4 regions of the Streptomyces sp. NBC_00647 genome follow, and region 1 is predicted to be linked to each of the others. Evidence: riboswitches for the same ligand, from Rfam matches in the RefSeq annotation. Region 1 holds a riboswitch; each other region holds the start of a gene.

What was found. Region 1 has a riboswitch for cyclic di-AMP ahead of OG788_RS19875 (transglycosylase family protein). Riboswitches for the same ligand answer to the same signal wherever they lie in the genome.
Region 2: linked by a shared signal. The riboswitch ahead of OG788_RS04410 (NlpC/P60 family protein) and the one ahead of OG788_RS19875 (transglycosylase family protein) in region 1 are both predicted to bind cyclic di-AMP.
Region 3: linked by a shared signal. The riboswitch ahead of OG788_RS32855 (M23 family metallopeptidase) and the one ahead of OG788_RS19875 (transglycosylase family protein) in region 1 are both predicted to bind cyclic di-AMP.
Region 4: linked by a shared signal. The riboswitch ahead of OG788_RS26495 (LysM peptidoglycan-binding domain-containing protein) and the one ahead of OG788_RS19875 (transglycosylase family protein) in region 1 are both predicted to bind cyclic di-AMP.

What each region holds. Positions count from the first base shown of each region.
Region 1 is NZ_CP109040.1:4,562,724-4,567,047, forward strand. Features, by position in the region: gene OG788_RS19865 (septum formation initiator family protein) at 1-73, opposite strand, end outside; gene eno (phosphopyruvate hydratase) at 192-1,478, opposite strand; gene OG788_RS19875 (transglycosylase family protein) at 1,829-2,527, opposite strand; cyclic di-AMP (ydaO/yuaA leader) riboswitch at 2,532-2,724, opposite strand; gene OG788_RS19880 (transglycosylase family protein) at 2,908-3,885, opposite strand; gene OG788_RS19885 (cytochrome P450) at 4,134-4,324, opposite strand, start outside.
Region 2 is NZ_CP109040.1:1,007,251-1,011,574, forward strand. Features, by position in the region: gene OG788_RS04400 (PadR family transcriptional regulator) at 1-318, opposite strand, end outside; gene OG788_RS04405 (hypothetical protein) at 467-784, shown strand; gene OG788_RS04410 (NlpC/P60 family protein) at 829-2,634, opposite strand; cyclic di-AMP (ydaO/yuaA leader) riboswitch at 2,643-2,815, opposite strand; gene OG788_RS04415 (hypothetical protein) at 3,272-3,502, shown strand; gene OG788_RS04420 (alpha/beta hydrolase) at 3,577-4,323, opposite strand.
Region 3 is NZ_CP109040.1:7,468,659-7,472,982, reverse strand. Features, by position in the region: gene OG788_RS32865 (HPr family phosphocarrier protein) at 13-294, shown strand; gene OG788_RS32860 (GntR family transcriptional regulator) at 521-1,216, opposite strand; gene OG788_RS32855 (M23 family metallopeptidase) at 1,414-2,178, opposite strand; cyclic di-AMP (ydaO/yuaA leader) riboswitch at 2,191-2,351, opposite strand; gene OG788_RS32850 (M16 family metallopeptidase) at 2,565-3,953, opposite strand; gene OG788_RS32845 (pitrilysin family protein) at 3,950-4,324, opposite strand, start outside.
Region 4 is NZ_CP109040.1:6,017,725-6,022,048, reverse strand. Features, by position in the region: gene OG788_RS26500 (CocE/NonD family hydrolase) at 1-1,093, shown strand, start outside; cyclic di-AMP (ydaO/yuaA leader) riboswitch at 1,828-1,989, shown strand; gene OG788_RS26495 (LysM peptidoglycan-binding domain-containing protein) at 1,994-2,761, shown strand; gene OG788_RS26490 (HAD family hydrolase) at 2,916-3,725, opposite strand; gene OG788_RS26485 (hypothetical protein) at 4,086-4,324, shown strand, end outside.

The DNA.
Region 1 (4,324 bases):
GGGCCGCCGTCTGCTCGCCGAGCAGCTTCAGCCTGGTCGAGGTGGAGAACCGGTCCCGGTCCTTCACGGCCATGAGTCCCGCCTCCCCAGTACTGGCCCGCCGGTAGGGGCCGTCACGCGCGTACGTCCCCGCACACGGTACGGGACCGAGTGCGGGGACGTACGGACGACGCTTCCTGAGCCTTGCGGGGTCAGTCCTTGAACCGGGGGAACGCCGAGCGGCCGGCGTACACCGCGGCGTCGTCGAGGATCTCCTCGATGCGCAGCAGCTGGTTGTACTTGGCGACGCGCTCGGAGCGGGCCGGGGCGCCGGTCTTGATCTGGCCGCAGTTGGTGGCGACGGCGAGGTCGGCGATCGTGACGTCCTCGGTCTCGCCGGAGCGGTGGGACATCATGCACTTGAAGCCGTTGCGCTGGGCCATCTCGACGGCGTCCAGGGTCTCGGTCAGCGAACCGATCTGGTTGACCTTGACGAGCAGCGCGTTGGCGGCGCCGTCCTCGATGCCGCGGGCCAGACGCTCCGGGTTGGTGACGAACAGGTCGTCGCCGACGATCTGGACCTGGTGGCCGAGCTTGTCGGTGAGGACCTTCCAGCCGGCCCAGTCGTCCTCGAAGAGCGGGTCCTCGATGGAGACGAGCGGGTACGCCGCCACGAGCTCCTCGTAGTACTCGGTCATCTCGGCGGCCGAGCGGGACTTGCCCTCGAACTCGTACTTGCCGTCCTTGTAGAACTCGGACGCGGCGACGTCGAGGGCGAGCGCGATCTGCTCGCCGGGGACGTAACCGGCCTGCTTGATGGCCTCGAGGATGAGGTCCAGCGCGGCGCGGTTGGAGTCCAGGTTCGGGGCGAAGCCGCCCTCGTCGCCGAGGCCGGTGGACAGGCCCTTGGACTTCAGGACGGACTTGAGGGTGTGGTAGACCTCGGTGCCCCAGCGCAGGGCCTCGGAGAAGGACTCCGCGCCGATCGGGGCGATCATGAACTCCTGGATGTCCACGTTCGAGTCGGCGTGCGAGCCGCCGTTCAGGATGTTCATCATCGGAACGGGCAGCAGGTGCGCGTTCGGGCCGCCCAGGTAGCGGAAGAGCGGCAGGTCGGACGCCTCGGAAGCGGCGTGCGCGACGGCGAGCGAGACGCCGAGGATGGCGTTGGCGCCGAGCGAGCCCTTGTTGTCGGTGGCGTCCAGGTCGAACATCGCCTGGTCGATCAGCCGCTGCTCGGTGGCGTCGTAGCCGACGAGCTCCGGGCCGATCTGCTCGATGACGGCGAGGACGGCCTTCTCGACACCCTTGCCCTGGTAGCGGTTCGGGTCACCGTCGCGGAGCTCGATGGCCTCGAAGGCTCCGGTGGAGGCGCCGGACGGAACGGCGGCACGACCCGTGCTGCCGTCGTCGAGGCCGACCTCGACCTCGACCGTGGGGTTGCCTCGGGAGTCCAGGATTTCCCGGGCTACGACGACGTCGATGGACGGCACGAGCATCTCCTTCTGGGATGTGACGCGGGTACGCAGGACTTGCCAGCCCTGCGGGATGAGCCTAACCGGCCCGGGGGGATCGGCCAGCCGATCGACCACCCCTTGGGCAGAACTGAGGGTACATATTGTTCCTGAACGGAACAAAAAAAGAAATGAAAAACCCCGCTCCGGTGCATGCGGGGGAACAAGCACCGGAGCGGGGAGCCCGTGGGGACGGGGACCCTCACCAGGCCTTCCGGATGGAGGCCCGGCCTGCGAGGGGAGCTGTCATTCAGCGCGACTGGGGCTGCGCGCGCGGACCGGATGCGGTCGCCGTCCGCCGAGGGCGACCACGTGGGGCCGGTGCGCGGCCCCGATCAGCCGAGGTGCAGCTGCTGGCCCGGGTAGATGAAGTCGGCGTCGGCGACGATGTCCTTGTTCAGCTTGAACAGCTTCTGCCAGCCGCCCTTGACGTGCTTCTTCTCGGCGATCGAGCTGAGGGTGTCACCCTTGACGACCTTGTACTCGCCGTCACCCTTCTTGACCTTCTTGCCGGTCGGGGTGGTGACGGTCTTCTGGGCGGCCGGACGCTCCGCGGAACGGGAGGCGGGCTGCTCCGTCGTACGGGTGGTGGTGCCCTGCGAGGCGCTCGGCGAGGAGGAGCCGGAGGGGGTCGACGGGGTCGAGGTGTCGCCGCCGTACGCGGCGCTCGACAGGCCGACGCCGCAGGTCGGCCAGGCGCCCTTGCCCTGTCCGGCGAGGACCTTCTCGCCGATGGCGATCTGCTGCGACTTCGAGGCCTGGTCGGCGGTGGAGGCGTAGGCGGTGCCGCCGTACGCGGCCCAGGTGGAGGCCGAGAACTGCAGGCCGCCGTAGTAGCCGTTGCCGGTGTTGATCGACCAGTTGCCGCCGGCCTCGCACTGGGCGACGGCGTCCCACTCGGAAGCGGTGGCGGCGGAGGCGTTGCCGGCCGCCATCAGCGGAGCGGCGATGGCGACACCGGTGACACCGGCGAGCGTGGCGACGCGGGTGGCCTTGTTCGGACGGCGGTGCTTGCCCTTGCTGGAAAACAGCATGGAGTGATCCCCTCACCGACGCCTGCGAGGTGAGCTGTCGGGTTCGGGCCGGTTGAGTTGCCCGGCCGCGCGCCTTCGGCCCCTTCTCCAGGACGTCCGACACGCGACTTAACCCCAAGCCGTTCCGGATGTCTCTCAACTCCCGGACGCGGCGCTTACCTTGGGTCCCCCGCTCCTGCCTACGGCGCATGACGCGACGACTGTTCCCGTACGGCCGCTGGCAGGATTCGGCGTTGTGACCGTCGGGGCCCGCTGTGGCGAGCGGTCACGACCGTAAGCAGTCGATCGGCGGATTTTCAAAGACGATCAGGGCTTCTGAGACCCATCTCTCACTCGCGCCAAACCGGACATTCCACAGCGAACCGTGACGTGAACTCCCGCTACTTTTCGACCGTTTCGGTAGCAACAGACAGGCTCTGACCGGGAACGATGAGGTCGGGATCGGCGCCGACCGTGTCCTCGTTCGCGACGTACAGGTCGGACCATCCGCCTTCGAGGTCAAGGGCGTCGGCGATGCTCCAGAGGTTGTCCCCGGTGCGCACGACGTACGAGCCGTCCGTGGCGTCGCGCGAGGCACTCGAGCCGCGCGAGGCGTGCCGCCCCGAGGCGCTGTCCGTGCGGTCGTCGGCTGCACCGGCCGTCGCGTCCTCGTCGGCACTGTCGCCGCGGTGCCGCCCGGCACTGGAGCTCGTGTCGTCGGAGGCATCCGAAGAGGTGCCGCTCTGCCCCGACTTGTCCGACTTGCCGCCCTTGGCTTTCACCTTGTCCGAGCTGTCGGAATCCTGTGAGGCGCGGGGCTTCGCGGTGTTGTCCGTCACGTCCGGAGAGTCGCCCGAATCGGACGAACCGGACGGGGTGGAGGAAGGGCGCGAGTTGGGCGTAATCGACAATCCGGACGAACCGGGGCTGATCGAGTCGCCCGAGTCGCCGTCGTCGGCCGACGAGTCGTCAGCCACACCCGTGTCGACATGCACCTCGCCCGAGTCCGCGCTGAGCCCGGAGAGCGGTCCGCAGGTCGGCCAGGCCGCGAGCCCCTGGTCGTCGAGCACCTTCTCGGCCACGGCTATCTGCTGCGAACGGCTGGCCTGGTCGGCTCTCGGGGCGTACTCGAGACCGCCGTACGCCTCCCAGTCGTCCTGGGTCAGCTGCAGCCCGCCGTAGTACCCGTTGCTGTTGTCGGCGCTCCACGCGCCGCCGCTCTCGCACTGTGCCACCCGGTCCCAGGTGGTTCCGTCGGCCGCGCTCGCACTCGTCGCGCCGAGCAACGGGATGGCGATCGCCGATCCGGTCACCCCTGCGGCGACGATGAGGGCCGGGGCCTGACGGGGGCGACGGTGACGGCCGTTCCCGGAGAGCATGCGGAAGCCTTTCGCGTGACAGCAGGTGACTACGGGCATCCTGCGAAGTAAGAAGCGCAGGTGCCGCGTTGATGGGTGAACGTAGCCGGACTCGAACGCTTGTCACAAGTCGATGCAGTACAGATCACGTGAAGATCACAGATTTGATGGATCGTCATGTTCCGGTAGCCGGAAGGGTGCTCTTTCCGGTATTCGGAAGAACCTCTTCGACAGGGGTGGCGAAGGGTCGCCGATGGACCGATCAAGGACTATTTGACCGGGGTGAACTCCACTGGAAGCGTGCGCAATCCGCGCATAATGAGCCCTCCACGCCAACGCAAATCGGCCGGATCTCCCCCAAGTCGGAGGTCCGGGAGGCGAGTGAGAAGCGTGCCGAGCGCGGTCTGCCCCTCCAGACGGGCCAGCGGCGCGCCCAGGCAGTAGTGGATGCCGTGGCCGT
Region 2 (4,324 bases), 3.6 Mb from region 1:
CAACTTGAGAATGCCGCGTTCCCGCGCCTCCACCGGGACGAAGGCGGGGTCGTCGAGCCACCCCTGGAGGGCCGCCCTGCCCTGGTCCGTCAGCGTCAGCACCCTGCGGTTGCGGCCGCTCTCCTGTCGCACCTGCGACAACAGCCCGCCCTCGAGGAGGCGGTCGCACTGCGCGTACACCTGTGCGTGCGGCACCGACCAGAAGGGCGCGACCGTACGGGCCGCCTCCACCTTGACGTCGTACGCGCTGGCCTCGCCCAACTTGTCGATGATGCCGAGCACGAGAAAAGAGGCGGTGGTCAACCGAGCATCAGCCATGGGGCGACCGTATCGCCACCCGATCACCACGCGGCAGGCGCCGCCCGACGCGAAGAAGCTCCGGGTGCCCGGCACAATGCGGGGTAGACGGGCGATCACACAGCCGACCGCACTTCAGGCCCGCGGGGCACCCACGCAAGGAGTTCCTGTGACCACCTACGTCATCACCGTTCCCGGGACATTCGTCCACGGCCTCTCGGACGCGTCCCGTGCCGACGTGGAACGCAGGCTTCGCCCTCAGGACCCCCAGAACACGGACCTGGGCGAGACCGAAGAGCTGAGCCTGCTGACCGTCGACGAGAACCGCACGTTCTCCGTCCGGCTCGAGGTCGAGGCGGCGAACCAGAGAAGCGCCGAGGCCGAGGCCGTCCGGCTCGTCTCCGGCGCACTCCGCGACAGCGGCCTGTCGGAGGACGACGCCCCGCTGGGGCCGGCCGCCGTCACGGGGATCGACCGGGAATTCTGACAGCGCCCGCCACCACGACGTTCCTCCGGAGGTCCGGGCCTGTCTCAGGCCGGACGGACGACGCTGTGGATCGCCCCCTGCCCGGCGTAGTGGATCGACTCCTCGGCGATCCGCGCACCGGGACTCGGGGCATGGATCATCATGCCGCCACCGATACAGAGGCCGACATGGCTCACGTTGGCGTGGAAGAAGACCAGGTCACCGGGCTGGATACCGGTGAGGGCGATCGCGGGCCCGACCCTGGCCTGGTCCTGCGTCGAGCGGGGAAGCAGCACCCCGGCACTCTTCCAGGCCGCCTGGGTGAGACCGGAGGGGTCGTACGAGCCGGGTCCGGACGCGCCCCACACGCACGGCCTGCCGACCTGCGCACGGGCGAAGGCGACCGCCTCCGCGGCCCTGGTGTCGTAGCCGACGACCGGTGCGACGACCGGTGCGACGGCGGGAGCGGCACCGGTGCCGGCTCCTGCTCCGGCGCCGGCACGCGTGAGGCTGTCGATGTCGAACCCCGGAGTCGGAGTGACGGGCGCAGGGGCCGCGGGCCACGACTGGTCGCTTCCGGCCGGCCACGCCTGCCGCCACCCCGCGTCGACGGGCGGGGACGTCGACGCGAACGAAGCCGGCATGGGGGCCGGCTCGAAGTACGTGGGCAGGGGCGCCGGCGCGAAGGACGTGGGCACGGGCGCCGGCTCGAACGCGATCGGCAACGACGCCGACTGGAACTGGGTGGGCACTGGCGCCGCCTCGAACGAGGCGGGCAGGGGGGCCGACTCGAACGACGTCGGCAGCGGTGCCGACGCGAAGGACGTGGGCACGGGCGCCGACTCGAACGCGATCGGCAACGACGCCGACTGGAACTGGGTGGGCACTGGCGCCGCCTCGAACGAGGCGGGCAGGGGCGCCGACTCGAACGACGTCGGCAGCGGTGCCGACGCGAACGAAGCGGACAGGGGGGCCGACTCGAACGAGGTGGGCAGCGGTGCCGATGGGAACGGGGTGGGCAACGGTGCCGACTCGAACGAGGTGAGCCGGGGCTCCTCCGCCACCGGCCGGTACTCCATCGCCGGGGCCTGCACGACCGGCATGCTCTGCCGCGCGGCGTGCCTCGACAGCAGAGCCTGCGCGGCGGCCAGCTGGCGCCGGGCACGGTCCTTCTTGACCTGGAGCGGGGACAGCTGCGACGCGGCGTCCGGAGCGGCTGCCGCCGGCAGCGCCGCACGGACCGCCGCCCCGGGTCCCGCTGCCGCCGGGGCGCTCCCGGCCGTCAGCTCGGCCGCCGGACCCGCTGTCAGTTCCAGGACGGGGCGCGCGGTCAGTTCCGGAGTCGGACCCGCGGTCAGCTCCCGTGCCGGAGCCGCCGTCAACTCGGCCACAGGGCGGCCGGCTTGCTCCACCTGATACGTCGTCGGACCATCCACCGGACGTCTCGCACCCTGCGCCGGGCGGGCGGCTGCCTGACCGCGGTCGGGCTGCCTGTCGGCCGGAAGTACGGCCGGGACCGAGGGTCCGAGCCGGGAGCGCGCCCCGTCGAACCACTGCCGCATCAGATCGGCCTGGGCGGGATCGACGTCCGCGCGCCCCTGGCCGGCGGCTCGCCGGTCGGGCTTGCGGGAGAGGTTCGCCAGGGCCCGGGTCGCGTTGAAGTTGCCGGTGGCGTTCTCCGCCTGGTCGTACAGCGACGAAAGCCGCTGGCGGACTTCTTCCCGGGTGGGCTCCGCACGCCCGGCGGGCGGCTGGGCGTTCGTGGTCGGGGCGAGCGTCGACTCGCGCGACACGGCCATCGCCGCGACGGCGGCGTCCCGCACGCTCGGCAGGTTGGTGCCCGAGGTGGGCGGGGTGCGTTCCGGCGCCATGGGAGTGGCACTCCTTCCGTCATCCGCCTACCGGGTTAGCTGTCGGGTTCGGGCGGACGGTTCCGGAAGGTATGCCCTACGACCCTTGCCCCGTAAGGCGGTTGGGCCGATTCACCCCAAGTTCGGTGGGTCCCCGGCTCCAGCTGCCACGGGGACAGCCAGGACTCGGCGGAGGCCGCGCCGCCCGGCGAGCTTCGCCGGAGGGAGTCGGGCGACCTGGTCGCCAACTTAGCCATGTTGTGCACCCCATGTGAAGATCCACGTCCCAGATGTCCGATACGTTTTCGTGACCTTCATCGCACGACCTCGAAGGGCGACGGTGAGGGCACACGGCGTGCTCAGAACGGCGGCGGAGCAACCCCGTTGAGGGCGCTCGGAACTCCGGTCCTGTCCAGCCGCCCTGGTCCAGCCCCTTCCACCCCGCCGCTCGTGCGTCCCGCGGACCCGGGCCCGTGGTCCCGGGGCTTTCGGAAGTGCGTACGGAACTGGCGTTCCCTGACGCCTCGTTCGACATCGGCGGCGTCCGATGGTCACACCGTGACCGGTTGTGGCCGAGCTGGCCGGATCACCGCTGCGACCGCGTCCCGGCCCTACCTTCGAGGCACGGAAGACCACGCGAGCGAGTCGAGGATCCCACGTGCACGATGCGCCGATCTATGCCCAACTGATCTCCGAACGCGGCGACATACCGACGCTCGTCCGGAGCGAAGCCCGTCGGCTGCAACGCGACTTCGAATGGATCCTCAGCTGGGATCCGTCGACAGGTACGCCGCTTCCCGCCTCCGCCGCACGACTTGCGGCCGGCCCGCGCCGCGGCTTCTCCACCGGCCCGGACCCCGACGACCGGCTGGACTCGACCGGCCTCTAGGGCCCTGTCCGGTCGATCGCGGCGGAGACACGGGCGCGGTCGGTCTCCTCCCCCGTGATCGGCCGGACAGGATCCTAGAGAACCCCGGGTTCACCGCCGGGCCACTCGGCGAGAAGGGGTCCGAGCCCACCGTCGGCCCGGGACAGCAGCCCGGCGACCGTGGAGCCCGTCGCCCGGTGCCAGGTGCGCGCGCGTCGGAGCATCGCGTGGTCACCGCCCTCGACCCGAACGGCGCTCGCGGCGCAGCCCGCCTCGTCGGCACGGCGGACGAGGGCGAACGACGCCGCGGGATCGGTGACCCGGTCCCGGTCTCCGTGCAGAACGATCACACGCTTGTCCCGGAGGTGGGCCACCGGCTCACCCTCCGGGCACCAGGGTGCGAGGGCCACCACGGCCCGGACCTGTGGCGCGGCCGCGGCGCGCAGGGCGGCGCGACCGCCCATCGAGTGGCCCACGAGCACCACCGGCACCTCCCCCACCAGATCGGCGAGTTCGGCGAGCGCCTGCCGGACATCGGCGACCGGGTCGGCGTCCGCACCGTTCCACCCCCGGTGGCGGTAGCGCACCTGCCCGACGAACACGTCCTCGTCCGGCAGCGCTCGCGTCACGGCGCGCACGAAGGGCCGCATGCGCACACGGGCGACATGCCACGGACGGGACGGGGCCCTGCTGTCCTCCCTGCCACCGTGAAGGATCAGCACGGCGGCACGCGTCGGACCCGAACCCGGACCGGCGGTGCGACGCGTCTCCAGCGCCACCGGCGCCCCGGTCACCTCGGGCCGGGACACATCATCGGCGGACGTCCTCGCAGAGCCTCGCATG
Region 3 (4,324 bases), 2.9 Mb from region 1:
GGGCAGCATCACATGGCTGAGCGCCGCGTCAACGTCGGCTGGAACGAGGGCCTCCACGCCCGCCCCGCCTCCATCTTCGTCCGGGCCACCACGGCCTCCGGCATCCCCGTGACGATCGCCAAGGCCGACGGCAACCCCGTCAACGCGGCCTCCATGCTCGCGGTCCTCGGCCTGGGAGCCCAGGGCGGCGAGGAGATCGTCCTCGCGTCGGACGCCGAGGGCGCGGACGCCGCTCTCGACCGCCTGGCGAGGCTCGTCGCCGAGGGGCTCGACGAGCTCCCCGAGACCGTCTGAGCCCACAAGGCACCCAGGACACGTACGGCCGAGCCGCGCCACCCCTCATCTCCGGGTGGCGCGGCTCGGCCGTTTTCCGTACCTCGTTCAGGAATTCTCCGGTGGCACGAGCGACCCGCGCCGTGCGGCCACGAGAATAGCGCGCGCCTGAATTCCTGGCACGCGAACAAAAGGGCATCAGAAATAGGCCCCTGCCGAATATCCCTCTTTGTATACGGCGCCCGTGTTAATGACGCGGGCCCGTCATGTTTACGGGATGTTGCGAAGTTCTCACACGCTCTGGCCGATCTCCGCCCCCAGGAAAGCGGAGCCGGTGCGCGGACGTCGCACGTTCGGCGTGCAGGGCCGTGATCGCGCGAGCCCGCTCACTGTCGCCGCGGGCGACCGCGTCCACGATGCCGCCGTGCTCCGCCCAGGACTCCGCGGGGTTGGCCGGCGCCTCCACCGAGTACATCCAGGCGATCTTGTGTCGCAGCTGGGCGAGCGTGGAGGTCAGCGCCGGGCTGCCGGACGCCTGTGCGAGCGTCTCGTGGAACCAGCCGCCCAGGGAGCGCAGATCCTCGCTGTGGCCCCTCCTGGAACGCTCCTGCCCCAGCCTGACCAGGCCCCGGAGCACCTTGAGGTGGGCCTCCGTGCGCCGCTGGGCGGCCCGCGCGGCACCCAGCGGCTCCAGCAGCATGCGCATCTCCAGGAGGTCCGCCGCCTCCTGCTCGGTGGGTTCCGCGACGCACGCGCCCGCGTGCCGGCGGGTGACCACGAAGCCCTCGGCCTCCAGCGTGCGCAGAGCCTCGCGCACGGGGACGCGCGAGACGCCGTAGCGCCGCGCGAGCAGTTCCTCGGTCAGCCGGCCGCCACGCTCGTAGACACCCGCGACAATGTCGTCACGGATCGCCGTGCATACCGAGTGCGCCGGAATACGCATGACCGGACCTCCGCTTTAATCCCCGCGAAACGCCATCGATTGACGCTTGTTCAGTGACTCTATTGCAGGAAGCCGGAATTTCCGATGGCAGGCCTGAATCCATGGATATTTTTTGGACAGACGGCCTCCGGAAACGATGATGCCCCGGCTCGGTGAGCCGGGGCATCGAAAGCGGTGGAGAAGCGGCGAAGCGGTCGTCAGACGTTGACGCCGTGCGAACGCAGGTACGCGACCGGGTCCATGTCCGAGCCGTACTCGGCGGTCGTGCGGGCCTCGAAGTGAAGGTGCGGTCCGGTGGTGTTGCCGGTGTCCCCGGAGAGAGCGATCTGCTGCCCCGGAGTGACCGTCTGGCCGACGGACACGCCGATGGACGAGAGGTGGCCGTACATGGTGTACGTGCCGTCGTGCATCTTGATCACGACTTGATTGCCGTAGGCGCCACCCCAGCCGGCCGTGACGACCGTGCCGGAGCCGACGGCGTGGACCGAGGTGCCGGACGCGGCGTGGAAGTCGACGCCGGTGTGGCTGCCGGAGGACCAGAGGCTGCTGCTGGCCTGGTAGCCGGTGGAGACGTACGAACCGGTGATCGGCATGACGAAGGTGTTCAGGCGCTTGCGCTCGGCCGCGCGGGCGGCGCGCTCCTTGTCCTCGCGAGCCTTCGCGGCCTGCTCGGCGGCGTGCTTGCGGGCGGTCTGCTCGGCCAGCTTCCGCGCGGCGGCCTCGTCCGCGGCGCGCTGCTGCGCGAAGGCCTGGGCGTCGATCTGGTCGGCGACCGAGTCGCCGATGGTGATGGCCTGGGTCAGCCCGGTCTGCTCGACGGAGGATTCCGCGGCGAAGGCGGGGGCGGCCAGGGTTCCGATGACACCGGTGGTGGTCAGTGCCGCGACGCCGACGGCGCTCGTGGTCGTGCTGTGCACCCGGTTCGGACGACGATGCTTCCCGGTGCCACAGGTGAACGCCATGTAGGGGCTGGTCCTTTCCTTCCCTCTCGCCTACCGGGTTAGCTGACGGGTTCGGAGCAGGAAGGTCTCCTACGGACCCCCTCAGGGAGGGCGTCCGATTCACCCCAGGGACTACGTGTGGGTCCCCGGCTCCCCATGGCTCGCGCCACGCGGGGACTCGGCGATGACTGTCCGGTGCCGCGGGCGCGGCGCACTGCCTGACGAACAGTCGGACAGACGCTAAACGGGGTGTCGTTCGAACAACAAACAGATCACGGTTTTTGTAGCGCATCCCACAGGGCAGAAGGGCAACCTCCATACCAATACGGACATCTCGGGGACGGCGTCCGGGTAAAAGAGGGCCCTGGTGACTCTTCAGTCACCAGGGCCCCCTCGTCGCGCGGGCTCTACTCGGCGGCCACCACGCTGACTTCACCGATTCCGAGAGCCTTGACGGGCTCCTCGATCTGCGCCGCGTCGCCGACCAGGACAGTCACCAGACGGTCCGTCGGGAACGCGCTCACGGCGGCCGCGGTGGCCTCCACGGTGCCGGTGGCGGCCAGTTGCTGATAGAGCGTCGACTGGTAGTCGTCCGGCAGGTACTGCTCGACCTGGTCGGCGAGCGTGCTCGCGACAGCCCCCGCCGTCTCGAACTTGAGGGGCGCCACGCCCACCAGGTTCTGCACGGCGATGTCCCGCTCGGCGTCGGTCAGCCCCTCGGCCGCGAGGGTGCGCAGCACCTTCCACAGGTCGTCGAGCGCCGGACCGGTGTTCGGGGTGTCCACGGAGCCGCTGATGGCGAGCATCGCGACGCCCGTGCCGTCCGGCGCGGCGCGCAGGACCTGACCGAACGCCCGCACACCGTAGGTGTAGCCCTTCTCCTCGCGCAGGACTCGGTCGAGGCGCGAGGTGAGGGTGCCGCCGAGGCAGTACGTGCCGAGCACCTGGGCGGGCCACACGCGGTCGTGCCGGTCGGCGCCGACACGGCCGATGAGCAACTGCGTCTGGACGGCGCCCGGGCGGTCGACGATGATCACGCGGCCGGTGTCGTCGGCGTTCACCGGCGGCACGGGACGCGGCTCGGCGGACGAACCGGTCCAGGAGCCGAGCGTGTCGCCCAGCAGTTCGTCGAGGTCGACGCCGGTCAGGTCGCCGACCACGACGGCGGTGGCCGTCGCGGGGCGCACGTGCTTCTCGTAGAAGGCGCGTACGGCCGCCGAGTCGATCTTCTGGACGGTCTCCTCGGTGCCCTGGCGCGGGCGCGACATGCGCGCGCTCGCCGGGAACAGCTCCTTGGAGAGCTCCTTGGCCGCACGACGGGCCGGGTTGGCCGTCTCGTGCGGGATCTCGTCGAGCCGGTTGCGCACCAGCCGCTCGACCTCGCTGTCCGCGAACGCCGGTGCCCGCAGGGCGTCACTGAGCAGGCCGAGCGCCTTGGCCAGGCGCGAGACGGGCACTTCGAGGGACAGGCGTACGCCGGGGTGGTCGGCGTGCGCGTCGAGCGTGGCGCCGCAGCGCTCGAGCTCGGCGGCGAAGTCCTCGGCCGAGTGCTTGTCGGTGCCCTCGGAGAACGCACGCGCCATGATCGTGGCGATGCCGTCCAGGCCCGTGGGCTCGGCCTCCAGCGGCGCGGCGAGGATCACCTCGACGGCGACGACCTGCTGGCCGGGGCGATGGCAGCGCAGCACGGTCAGGCCGTTGTCCAGGGTGCCGCGCTCGGGGGCGGGAAAGGCCCACGGCTTGGGGCTGCCGGCCTGGGGCTGCGGATGGAAGTCCATGGTGGCGAGCTCGGTCACTTCGCCGCCTCCTCGTCGGTCTCGTCAGCGGCGTCGGTCGGTTCGGGTGCGGTCGGCTCGTAGACGAGCACCGCGCGGTTGTCGGGGCGCAGGCGGGCCTTGGCGACCTCCTGGACCTCCTCCGCGGTGACGTCGAGAACGCGCTGCACGGCGGTCAGGGCGAGCTGCGGGTCGCCGAACAGGACGGCGTACCGGCACAGTTCGTCGGCGCGGCCCGCGACGGTGCCGAGCCGGTCCAGCCACTCGCGCTCCAACTGGGCCTGCGCGCGCTCCATTTCCTCGGCCGTGGGGCCCTCCGCGGCGAACCGGGCGAGCTCCTCGTCGACGGCGGCCTCGATGACCGGGACCTCGACGTCGCCGGACGTCTTCAC
Region 4 (4,324 bases), 1.5 Mb from region 1:
GGACACGGGCGCGCTCTCCGTCCCCCTCCTGCGCTCGTACGTGATGGACGCGCACCCGCCGGCGACCGTCTACGAGGAACTCCCCGGCCGCTGGGTCGGCGACCCGGCCTGGCCCTCACCCTCGGTGACCCCGATCACGTACGCGCTCCAGGGCACCCCGGTGCCGGTGCGGTCCCCGCAGCACACGGGGGTCGACGCGGGCCGCTTCTTCCCCTTCGGCAACGCCGCCGACCTCCCGCCGGACCAGCGGGAGGAGGACGCCCGGTCGGCCTGCTTCGAGTTCGAGGTACCGGCGGAGACCTGGGTGCTGGGCCGCCCGCGGGTCGATCTGCGGCTGACGTCCGCGTCACCCAGGGGCCAGGTGATCGCCCGCCTCTGCGACGTGGCCCCCGACGGAGCCTCCACGCTCGTCACCCGAGGCGCCCTGAACCTGTCGGCGCGCCGCGGCCGCGACCGGACGGTTCCCGCGGAACCCGGCACCACGGAGAACGTGGCGTTCGACCTGAACGGCATCGGCTACGCGTTCCCCGCGGGCCACCGCATCCGCCTGAGCGTCTCCTCCGCCTACTGGCCCTGGATCTGGCCCCAGCCGGGCTCGGAGGCGGGCTTCACCCTCGACCCCATCGGCAGCGCCCTCGAACTCCCCGTACGGACAAGGGAGTCGGACCCCTCCATCACCTTCGGGGAACCGGAGGAGGCGGAGCCCCTCGGCGTGGCCGTCTCCGAGACGCTGGACGAACCCCGTCCGGAACGCCTGGTCCTGCGCGACGTGGCCGCGGACACCTGGCGCCTGGAGGTCGACCCGTGCCTCGGCGGCACCCGCGCGTATCCCGACGGCCTCGAATGCACGGAGGACGCGCGGGAGACGTACACGATCGACGCGTCCGACCCGCTGTCCGCCCACGCCCGCTCGACCTGGTCGATCCGTCTGCACCGCCCGGACCTGCCGTGGGACGCCCGCGTCGAGACGGCCTCCACCATCAGCTGCGACGCGCAGGACTTCATCACGTCCAACGAGGTCGTCTGCAAGGACGGCGACGAGGTCGTCTTCCACCGGACCTGGGAGAAGAGAATCCCGCGCACGGCGGGCTGACACGCGGCCGCACGGGCGGGAGTTCCCGCCCCTGCGGCCGGCCGACAGGGCTCGCGGGGGCGGGAGTTCGCCTCCGAACGACCGTCGACGCGCCGCTCGTCCCGGCCCCGGCCGCACTGCTCCCCCGGCCCGGACGCGCCACTCACGCCCGCCCGGACGCACGGCCCACGCCCGCCCGAATGCGCCGCTCAGGCCGGCCCGGTCCGCCCGGCGTCCCGACGCCGGCATGGAACACGTACGGCGAACGCCCTTGCCACCGGCCGCAGTTCAGCCCGCGCTCGCCCCGGCTCGACCCACGCCCGTCCGGGCCCGACCCACGACCGGTCCCGTCCGACCCGCCGGGCCCGCGCCTCGGCCCGGCTCGGGCCGCTTCCCCCACGAACCCCACCGCCCCGAATCCCCCTGCGTGGGGGTCCGCTTGCCGCCCTCCGGGGACTCGGCATCCCCGACAGTCGGAAGCACAATGCCCGAGTTGCCCGGCATGCCGCCTTGATGACCCTTGGTCTCGTGAGTTGAGTCACGCGCGAACCCGGACACCACCCCACCCCACCCCCTCGCCAACCCATTCACTAAAGGCAAGTTGAGGATTCAATTCCGGTCTAATCGGACGTTTCTCCCTCGCTCCAAACAGGCGAAAGGGATCTTCGCAGCCACATCTGGCCTTGTTCCGGACATGTGCTCTCGCATACGTTCTGGTCGATCCCGGGCGGATCGCCGAATCCTGCCGCCGCCCGGATACCCACCCACCCACGCACGGCAGGAGCGGGGGACCCACAGGTAAGCCGCCGATCCGGGCACACCGGACCGGCTAGGGGTGAAGCCGCGCCCAAAAGCGCGGCCGGGCATCTCCCGCCCGAACCCGACAGCTCACCTCGCAGGCGTCGGAGAGGACATTTCGTCATGCCCGCACGAGGCAAGCACCGCCGCACGAAGACCAACGTCATCACCCGGGGCATGATCGCCGCCGGAACGGGCGGCATCGCACTCGCCCTGCCGCTCGTGAGCGCGACCGGCGCCAGCGCGGCGACCCCGGCGCAGGCCCCCCAGCTCACGAAGGCCGCCAAGACCGCCGTGGTCCCCAACGTCCAGCTCATCACCTACAAGGTGGTCGCGGGCGACACCCTGTCCAAGGTGGCGCAGAAGCACCCCGAGAGCGGCGGCTGGAAGAAGCTGTACAAGGCTAACCGCGCGGTCATCGGCGACAACCCCGCCCTGATCCGCCCGGGCCTGAAGCTGACCGTGGGCACGAAGACGCTGAAGTCGACGGCGGCCAAGACGGCGAAGGCGACCCCGGCCGTCGCCAAGTCCTCCGCGACCACCGCCACCCAGGCCTCCGCCAAGACGTACACGAACAACCTCGACGGCTGGATCAAGGAATCCCTGGACATCATGGCGAAGGAGGGCATTCCGGGCAGCTATGACGGCATCTACCGCAACGTGATGCGCGAGTCCTCCGGCAATCCGCTCGCCATCAACAACTGGGACTCCAACGCCGTCGCGGGCACCCCCTCCAAGGGTCTGCTCCAGGTCATCGACCCCACGTTCCGGGCCTTCCACGTCCCCGGCACGTCGATGGACCCCTACGACCCGGTCGCGAACATCACCGCCGCCTGCAACTACGCGGCCAAGACGTACGGCTCCATCGACAACGTCAACGGCGCCTACTGATCGCACCCTCACCACCACCACCCGCCGGCGGCACCTTCTCGGTCCGCCGGCGGGCGCGTTGTCTGTCGCGTTCCTCGCGTGACCGGTCCCTGGAACAGGCAGACCCTGAAGCGGATGGACCGCAGATGGACCCCTGGAGCAGGCGACCGAGTCCCTAGAAGCCGAAGAGTCGTTCCAGGACGACCGCGATTCCGTCGTCCTCGTTCGACAGGGTGATCTCGTCGGCCACCGCCTTGAGTTCCGGGTGGGCGTTGGCCATCGCCACACCACGGGCGGCCCAGTCGAACATCGGGATGTCATTGGGCATGTCGCCGAAGGCCAGCGTCGCGTCCGGGGTGAGTCCGAGGTGTGCCGCGGCGAGAGCGAGGCCCGTCGCCTTGGTCACCCCGCATGGCTGGAGTTCGACGGTGCCGGGCCCGGACATGGTGACCGTCGCCAGCGAACCGACCACTCCCCGCGCCGCGGACGCCAACTCGTCGTCGGACAACGACGGGTGGCGCAGCAACACCTTGCTGATCGGCTCCGACCAGAGGTCGTCCCGCCGCCGCACCCGCACCGCCGGCAGGGTCGGATGCGGCATCACGTATCCCGGCTCGATGAGCGTCAGCCCGTCCACGCCGTCCTGGTCGACCGCCGCGTACAGCAGACCGACCTCCGCCTCGATCTTGCCGAGCGCCGTCTCCGCCAGCTCCCTGTCCAGGGTCACCGACCACAGCATCCGGTCCGCCCCGGCGTCGTACAGCTGCGCCCCCTGCCCGCACACCGCCAGCCCCTCACCGCCGAGTTCGTCGAGGAGCGGTCGTACGCGCGGCGCGGGGCGGCCCGTCACCACGAGGTGCTGGGCACCCGCCTGGGTCACCTTCGCCAACGCGGCCCGCGACCGGTCGGAGAGGGTGTCGTCGCCGCGCAGCAGCGTTCCGTCCAGGTCAGTGGCGATGAGTGAATATGCAGTCGGAGCGGCCATGATCCGAAGAATACGGATCGAACGACTCATCGGCCCGGCGTGAACCGGACGACGTCCGGTATCCCGTCAGCAACGCCGTTCACCGTACGGTGGTTAGCGCGTTGCGACCGCTTCGGATCACGCAAGGTCCACTTCCGCCCAAGCAGACTTTCCCGCACATGACCGACCACAACACCCCAACACCACCCGGCGGCGGGCGGGCCCGGCGACGGTACACACTCCTCCAGGAATCACCGACCACCATCGACAAGTCCGGGGAGAGACATGTCTTTTGAGTCCTTCGAGTCCCCTGCGCCGCAACCTCGCCCATCCGGCGCGGTGACCCCCTTCCGGCAGCACCTTCGCACCTCTGCCGAAGCCGTGATCCGGCGCTTCCCCGAATCCCTCCGGTCCGAGATCTACGCCCTGTCCTTCCGGATCTGGCGGATCGACGGGGACGAGCGTCACCCGTACGTCGCCATCGGCTACAACACCGAGACCCAGTACGGGCAGGAGACCTACCCGGAGGACCCGGGAGAGGCCCGCTGGAACTACGCCCTGTGGCTGCTGGACGGCTTCGAGATGCTGGGCAACATCCCCCAAGACCCTGCCGGCAGCCC